One region of the Pararhizobium sp. LjRoot238 genome, then DNA from elsewhere that is predicted to be linked to it. Evidence: riboswitches for the same ligand, from Rfam matches in the RefSeq annotation. Region 1 holds a riboswitch; the other holds the start of a gene.
What was found. Region 1 has a riboswitch for S-adenosylmethionine ahead of ACSQ3F_RS03580 (O-succinylhomoserine sulfhydrylase). Riboswitches for the same ligand answer to the same signal wherever they lie in the genome.
Positions count from the first base shown of each region.

Region 2: another riboswitch for S-adenosylmethionine. It lies ahead of metA (homoserine O-acetyltransferase MetA); the one in region 1 lies ahead of ACSQ3F_RS03580 (O-succinylhomoserine sulfhydrylase).

Region 1 covers NZ_CAXUPP020000001.1:699,733-704,003, forward strand. The annotation lists tRNA gene ACSQ3F_RS03570 (tRNA-Gly) at 312-385, opposite strand; gene ACSQ3F_RS03575 (2'-deoxycytidine 5'-triphosphate deaminase) at 453-1,550, opposite strand; SAM riboswitch at 1,659-1,737, shown strand; gene ACSQ3F_RS03580 (O-succinylhomoserine sulfhydrylase) at 1,783-2,967, shown strand; gene ACSQ3F_RS03585 (CDP-alcohol phosphatidyltransferase family protein) at 3,019-3,639, opposite strand; gene apaG (Co2+/Mg2+ efflux protein ApaG) at 3,735-4,127, shown strand.
Region 2 covers NZ_CAXUPP020000001.1:1,576,527-1,580,797, reverse strand. The annotation lists gene ACSQ3F_RS07825 (SRPBCC family protein) at 1-336, shown strand, start outside; gene ACSQ3F_RS07820 (SRPBCC family protein) at 357-824, shown strand; gene ACSQ3F_RS07815 (SRPBCC family protein) at 856-1,338, shown strand; SAM riboswitch at 1,416-1,493, shown strand; gene metA (homoserine O-acetyltransferase MetA) at 1,567-2,493, shown strand; gene ACSQ3F_RS07805 (aldose epimerase family protein) at 2,638-3,654, shown strand; gene ACSQ3F_RS07800 (SDR family oxidoreductase) at 3,746-4,271, shown strand, end outside.

The DNA of each region.
Region 1 (4,271 bases):
GTCCCTGATCCACCGGCCCGGCCCCAACGATAACGTCTAATTGCCTTTGCTGCAATGCAGCAAAACTAGCTTCTCCAACCGAAAACAGCATTTTGACGACCTGCGCGGCACGGCGGCACGCGCCTATATCGCGAGGCCCCGGAGCGTATCATCGCAAAAATCATCCGCCGCCCGGTAAGCCAAGCGGCCGCCACCGAAGCGATCATTCGCCGGCTCGATGAGTCAGAAAAAGAAAAGGAAGTACAAAACCGGCCGTAAAACCGGCCAAATCCAAAGGATCAAAATCGTTCTCAAAGCCCTGAAAAACAGAGTGGAGCGGGTAGCGGGAATCGAACCCGCACGATCAGCTTGGGAAGCTGACAAGCTACCACTACATCATACCCGCAACGGCTGCTAGGTTTTCACCAAGCGCTGCCGGCTGTCAAGGTGGCATCCGATTTTACGGACGCCTTTTATTCCGATCGGAAATGCTTGGAGAGCTTCAGGCCCTGCGCCTGGTAGTTGGAGCCGAGATCAAGCCCATAAAGGCCTTCCGGCTGCTCCAGCATGTACTCATAGACCAGACGGCCGACGATCTGGCCGTGCTCGAGAATGAACGGGACCTCGTGGCTGCGGACTTCGAGCACGGCGCGACTTCCCGTTCCGCCGGCAAAGGCATGGCCGAAGCCGGGATCGAAGAAGCCGGCGTAGTGGACGCGGAATTCGCCGACCAGCGGATCGAACGGCGTCATTTCGGCGGCATAGAGCGGCGGCACGTGCACCGCTTCGCGCGAGACGAGGATGTAGAACTCATCGGGATCGAGGATCAGCTCGTCGCGGCCGCGGCTATAGAGCGGCTCCCAGAAATCGAAGATGCCATGCTCGGCCTTCTTGTCGACATCGACAACGGCGGTGTGGTGCTTGCCGCGATAGCCGATCAGGCCGTCGGCGCCGGTCCCCTTGAGGTCGATCGAAAGGGCGATGCCGCCGCCGGAGACGTTCGGCTTTTCGCTTGCGACCAGCACATCGCTTTCATGCAGCGCGAGGACCTCGGCTTCACTGAGAAGCGCGTGGCCGATGCGAAAGCGGATCTGCGACAGGCGCGAGCCGCGGCGCACGATGATCGGGAAGGTGCGCGGGCTGATTTCGAGATAGAGCGGGCCGGAATATCCGGCCGGGATCTTGTCGAATTCCTGCGCCCGGTCGGTAATGACACGGGTGAAGATGTCGAGGCGGCCGGTCGAGCTCTTCGGATTGGCAGACGCCGACATGCCGGGTGGCAGGTCGAGGCTTTCCATCAGCGGCACGATATAGACGCAGCCGGTTTCGAGCACGGCCCCTTCGGAGAGATCGATGACGTGCAGTTTCAGCCGGTCAAGCTTGTCGGCCACAAGGTGGCTGGGTCCGGGCATGAAGCTGGCGCGCACGCGGAAGGCTTTCGACCCCAGACGCAGATCGAGGCTGGCCGGCTGGATCTGATCGATATCCAGCTTGCTTTCGCTCTTCAAACGCCCTTCATCAAACAACGCTGCAATCGCGCGATCGGCTAGAATGCCTGTGGCCCTCGTCATTGCTATCTTCCTTGTTGCCGAAAACGGCACGTCATAAACCAAATTGTCCCCGTGACATATCTTCTTGTTCCCGGGAATTGACGCAAGCGCGGCTAATCAGTAAATACTGACTTATCCCGTGGTGATTTGGCCGGTCGGCTTGCAGCCACGTTAAACAAGTAGCTAAAAAGGCCGGGTTCGAAACCGGCTTGCTTTTGCGGCCGGTTTTTTTGTTTGTGAAAGCGACGATCCGATGAGCAAAAACTGGCGCCCGGCAACACAGCTCGTTCATGGCGGCACGACCCGTTCGAACCACGGCGAAACCTCCGAAGCCATCTTCCTAACGCAGGGCTTCGTCTATGACAGCTCTGAAGCTGCCGAGGCGCGCTTCAAGGGCGAGACCGACGGCTTCATCTATGCCCGCTACGGCAGCCCGACCAACGACATGTTCGAACAGCGCATGTGTATGCTGGAAGGCGCCGAGGATGCGCGCGCCACGGCATCCGGCATGGCGGCGGTTTCGGCCGCCATTCTCTGCCAGCTCAAGGCCGGCGACCATATCGTCGCGGCCCGTGCCCTGTTCGGTTCCTGCCGCTGGGTGGTGGAGACACTGGCGCCCAAATACGGCATCGAATGCACGCTGATCGACGGGCGCTTCCTTGAAAACTGGGAAAAGGCGGTCAAGCCGAACACCAAGGTGTTCTTCCTCGAAAGCCCGACCAATCCGACGCTGGAAGTCGTCGATATCGCCGGCGTTGCCAAGATCGCCAATGCGATCGGCGCCAAGGTCGTTGTCGACAACGTCTTTGCGACGCCGCTCCTGCAGAAGCCGCTGGAACTCGGCGCCCACATCGTCGTCTATTCCGCCACCAAGCATATCGACGGCCAGGGCCGTTGCCTCGGCGGCGTGATCCTCTCCGACAAGGAATGGATCAACGAGCACCTGCACGACTATTTCCGCCATACCGGCCCGGCGCTGTCGCCGTTCAACGCCTGGACGCTGCTGAAGGGCATCGAGACCCTGCCGCTGCGCGTGCGCCAGCAGAGCGAGAATGCCGCGCGCGTCGCCGACTTCCTCGCCGAGCAGCCGGAGGTCGCCCGCGTGATCTATCCGGGCCGCAAGGATCATCCGCAGGCCGATATCATCTCCCGGCAGATGAAGGGCGGTTCGACACTGGTCTGCTTCGAACTGAAGGGTGGCAAGGACGCGGCCTTCGCGCTGCAGAATGCGCTGGATATCGTGCTGATCTCCAACAATCTCGGCGACAGTAAGAGCCTGATCACCCATCCGGCGACGACGACGCACAAGAACCTGTCGGACGAAGCCCGCACTGAGCTCGGCATTTCGCCCGGCACCGTGCGCTTCTCGGCCGGCATCGAAGACAGCGAGGACCTGATCGAGGATTTCGCCCGCGCGCTGAAATCCGTAAAGGCCTGATTTTCAGCTTTTGTTTCGAACGCCCGTGTCCAGCCGGATGCGGGCGTTTTTCTATGCCTGTGTTTCAGCCTTGAAGCTCGCCCGCGCCAGCATGATGCGCGACAGCGCCGTGTAGAAGCAGATAAGCGCAAAAACGACGGCGATCTCCGAAAACCAATGCGGGAACAGGCAGAAGGCCAGGAAGACGGCGATCGTTTCCGTTGCCTCGGCGAGGCCGGTGGTGAAATAGAGCGACTTCATGCCCCGCGCATCCGTCGCGAGGCCGCGCTTCTCGGCTATGACGGCGAAAGCGAGAAAGCTCGCACCATTGATATAGAAAGAGAGAAGAAGCAGCCCGCCTGCAGCGCCGTTTTCATAGGGATCGGCCAGGATAAAGGCGAAGGGGATGAGGCCGTAAAAGGCGAAATCGAGCACGATATCGAGGAAGCCGCCGAAATCCGTGTTCCTAGTCGCGCGCGCGACGGCGCCGTCCAATCCATCACAGAGCCGGCTTGCGCCGATCAGAATAAAAGCCCAGGCGAAAGCGTCGAGAACGATGGCAATGGCGGCGGCCAATCCGAGCAGAAAGCCCGTGATCGTGATCGTGTTCGCGCTGATGCCGCGGCGAACCAAAGCCCGGCCGGCGCGATCGAGCCAGGGATCAAGCCGTTTCCTGAAGTGACCGTCGAGCATGCTGTGCCCTATCCTAACAGTTTACGCTGTCCATTATTCTTGACGAAACCATCTTGCTGTAGAATATCGCCCATAGACTTGAAAAGGGTTTGCATATGTACCGCGCGCTAACTCGCGATATCGAGGTGACCGTTGAGCCTTATTATCTGGAGGAGCAGTCCGATCCGGAGGACAGCCGTTATGTCTGGGGCTACCGCATCCTGATCTCCAACCTTTCGGGCAAGACCGTGCGGCTGATGACGCGCTACTGGCATATCACCGACGAAAACGGCCAGGTGGATGAAGTCAATGGGCCGGGCGTCATCGGCGAGCAGCCGGTTCTCAATCCCGGCGATACCTATGAATATTCGTCAGGCTGCCCGCTCGATACACCTTCAGGCGTGATGTTCGGCCATTATTCGATGGAAACACCGGAGGGCGATACCTTCACAGTCGATATTCCCGCCTTCTCGCTGGATTCACCGGGCCAGCCTCGGACGTTGAATTAGAGCCCATCGCGTCAAAACCGATTCACGCGATGCGCTTATCTTATGACTTTTCCCTGTTTTGAGGCCACAGTGGTTTGCCGCCTGCCGGTGTTCGCCCCCCCCCCGCAGGCGGGAGGGGATGAATCGAGGATGCGCCGCAAGGGT
Region 2 (4,271 bases), 880 kb from region 1:
GCCGAATATTCGTTCGACTTCCGCGTCGGCGGCCGCGAGACCGGCCGTTTCAGCCAGGACGGCACGACGATGATCTATAACGACACCGTCTATCACGACATCGTGCCCGACAGCCGGATGATCTTCGCCTACGCGATGACGATCGGCGAAAACCGCATTTCCGCCTCGCTCGCCACTGTGGAACTGAAGCCCGAAGGCAAGCGGACACGGCTCGTCTTCACCGAGCAGGGCGCCTTTCTCGACGGGCTTGACCAGGTGGTAGACCGCGAACAAGGCTGGCGCGAACTCCTTGGCCATCTCGCCCGCGAACTCGAACGCGACGCGGCAGCCGCCTGAGCGGAGAGGAGGAAACTGTCATGACCGAACGATCCACCAGACATTCCACCATCGTCGTCGAACGCACATACGACGCCTCTCCTTTCCGGGTATTCGCCGCCTGGTCGGACCCGAAAGCGCTGCTGCGCTGGGGCTCGCCCGGTGAGGGATGGGACGTCTCCTACGACCGCTTCGATTTCCGCACCGGCGGCAGCGACATCAGCCGCTTCGGTCCGAAGGACGGACCGGTCTTCGTCAACGAGACGGTCTACCAGGACATCGTGCCGAACGCCCGCATCGTCTCGGCCGGAAACATGACGTCGGAGGGAAAACGCCTTTTCGCCGGCCTTCTGACGGTCGAGTTCATCGTGGCGGGCACGGCCTGCCGGCTCGTCCTGACCGAACAGGGCGTCTTCTTCGACGGCCACGACCGGCCCGAAAACCATGAGGCCGGCTGGAACGAAATGCTCGACAACCTCGCCATCGAGGTGCTGCGCAACGCAGCCTAACGACGACGGACAAACAGGCAAGGAGATCATCATGACCGAACGCTCGGTAACCCATGCCACCTTCACCATCACGCGCCACTACGACGCGTCACCGGCCCGCGTCTTCGCCGCCTTTGCGGAAAAAGACCGCAAGGCGCAGTGGTTCAGCAGTCACGAAGGCTGGACATCGCAGAGCTATAGCTTCGATTTCCGCACCGGCGGCGGCGAGCACCTGAGCATCACTGCAGCCGATGGCGTCGTGCACACGTTCGATGCGCGCTATCAGGATATCGTGCCCGAAGAGCGCATCGTCTATAGCTACGACATGCACCTCAATGAGACGCGTTTCTCGGTGTCGCTCGCGACCGTTGAGTTCAAGCCGGGCAGCAAGGGAACGAGGCTCGTCTTCACCGAACAGGGCGCCTTCCTCGACGGCCACGACAATGTCGGCCAGCGCGAGACCGGGACCCAGTCCCTGCTTGACAACCTCGCAGCCTCGCTCGCCGCCGACGAGCCGGCGAAGCGTTCAGCTTGAGCAGAGGACATGCGATCGGGCGCCCGTTTTGCAGAGCCGGGCGTCCCATATTGATTCCAGCGCAGACAGGCGCTATTTAGACGTCTCGTGGTGATTTGGCCGGCCGGCTTGCAGCCACGTTAAATAAATCGCTAAAGGGCCGTGCATGCGCAAGCAAGCGGGCCGGTAGCGATTTTTCGTTGCCGGTTTTTTTCTTTCTGCCGGCTTGTCCGTGATCGAGTGTTGCCCATGCCCATCAAGATTCCCGATACGCTGCCCGCCTTCGAAACCCTCGTCAAAGAGGGCGTGCGGGTGATGACCGAAACCGCGGCGATCCGTCAGGACATCCGCCCGCTGCAGATCGGGCTCCTGAACCTGATGCCGAACAAGATCAAGACCGAGGTGCAGATGGCCCGCCTTGTCGGGGCGACGCCGCTGCAGGTCGAGTTCTCCCTCATCCGTCTCGGCGGCCACAAGGCCAAGAACACGCCGGAAGAGCACCTGCTCGCCTTCTACGAAACCTGGGACGAGGTCAAGCACCGCAAGTTCGACGGCTTGATCATCACCGGCGCGCCTGTCGAGACGCTGGACTATGAGGACGTCACCTATTGGGAGGAGATGCAGCAGATCCTCGACTGGACCCACACCAATGTCCATTCGACGCTCAACATCTGCTGGGGCGCCATGGCGGCGATCTATCATTTCCACCGCGTGCCGAAATACACGCTGAAGGAAAAGGCCTTCGGCGTCTATCGCCACCACAATCTCAACCCGGCCTCGGTCTATCTCAACGGCTTCTCAGATGATTTCCAGATTCCGGTATCGCGCTGGACCGAAGTCCGCCGCGCCGACATCGAGAAGGTGCCGGACCTTGAGATCCTGATGGAATCCGACGAGATGGGCGTCTGCTTCGTGCATGAAAAGGCCGGCAACCGCCTCTACGTCTTCAACCATGTCGAATATGATTCGACCTCGCTGTCGGACGAATATTTCCGCGACGTGAATGCCGGCGTGCCGATCAAGATGCCGCACAACCACTTTCCCCATAACGATCCGGAACTGCCGCCGCAGAACCGCTGGCGCAGCCACGCGCATCTGTTGTTCGGCAACTGGATCAACGATATCTACCAGACGACACCTTATGATCCGGCCGATATCGGCAAAGACCGGAAATGACGGCAAGTCTGGTTATCCGGCCGCTTGAACGCACCAACGCACCGTGTTTGACCTGCGATCAACCCGGTGAATTGTATGACTTTTCGGTTGCCGCCTCGCCCGAAATGACGCAGTTTGCCGCCGAGCCAGTGGAGGAAAATGACCGTGCAGACAGAAACTGAAATATTTGGCCATCTCCCCTCCGGCGAGCCGGTTCACCGTATGACCATCCGGGGCGGCGGGCTGACGGCGCATATCCTCACCTGGGGATCAGTCATCCAGGACCTGCGCCTCGACGGACACGCAGCACCGCTGGTCCTCGGCTTCGAGAATTTTCAGGACTATCTTTCCCATTCTCCCTATTTCGGCGCGACGCCCGGCCGCAACGCCAACCGCATCGGCGGCGGGCGCTTCTCGATCGACGGCACGTCCTACCAGCTCGAATGCAACGAAAAGGGCGTGACCCACCTGCATGGCGGCAGCGATGGCATTGCCAAGCGCTTGTGGACGATCGTCGAAAAGACCGAAGATCGTCTCGTCCTCAAGATCGCCGATCCCGATGGCCGCGCCGGTTATCCCGGCAATTGCACCGTCACCTGCACCTATACGTTAAGCGATGGCGGCGTGCTTAATGTTGTCTACGAGAGCACGACCGACCGTGCCACGATCTGCAATGTCTGCCAGCACAGCTATTTCAATCTTGACGGCACGGCCGATACGTTCGGCCACGACGTGATGATCGCCGCCGACCACTATCTGCCGACGGACGAGCGGCAGGTGCCGACCGGCGAAATCCGCGCCGTCGAGGGCACCGTCTTCGACCTGCGCGCCATGACGCCGATGCGCCGCCAGATGGAAGGCGACAGGATCGGTTACGACCATAATTTCTGCCTGGCGGATGCGCGCGGCCCCAAGCAGTCCATCGCCCTGGTGCGCAGCATCAATTCCGGCGTTTCGCTGGAGGTCCGCACCACCGAGCCCGGCGTGCAGTTCTATACCGGTTTCAAGATGAACGTGCCCGTTCCCGGCCTTGAAGGCCGCCGCTACGGCCCCTTCGCCGGGTTCTGCCTGGAAACACAGATCTGGCCGGACGCCGTCAACCACGCGAATTTCCCGCAAGCCGTGCTGCGGCCCGGCGAGACACTGCGGCAGGAAACAGACTACGTCTTTACCAGGAGCTGACATCCTGCTCAGATACGGCTCAATGGCAGGCTCGCGGCGCGTTCGTCTTTGACGCAGCCGCGGTGACCTGAGCCGCGGAGGAGTGGAAACGATGGCGGGAACGGCAAGAGGAAAGATCGCACTGGTGACCGGTGGCGGCACCGGCATCGGCCGCGCAATTGCCGAGGCTCTGCTGGAGCACGGCTTCACCGTCGTCATCTCCGGCCGCCGCTCCGACGTTCTCCAGGCCACCGCAATAGAAATGGCCGCGCATACCACCGGCACGGTGCGGGCATTCGCCGCCGATGTCGGCGATCCGCAATCGGTCGCCACCCTTTTTCAGACCATCCGCCACGATTTCGGCCGTCTCGACCTGCTCGTCAACAATGCCGGCATGGGCCTGCCCGCCGTGCCGATGGAAGACATCACCTTCGAACAGTGGAACGCCATCGTCGCTGCCAACCTGACCGGCGCTTTTCTCTGCACCCAGCAGGCGATGAAGCTGATGAAGGCGCAGACGCCGCGCGGCGGCCGGATCATCAACAATGGCTCGATCTCCGCCTCGACGCCGCGTCCCTTCTCGGCGCCCTATACCGCGACCAAACACGCCATTACCGGCCTCACCAAATCCACCGCGC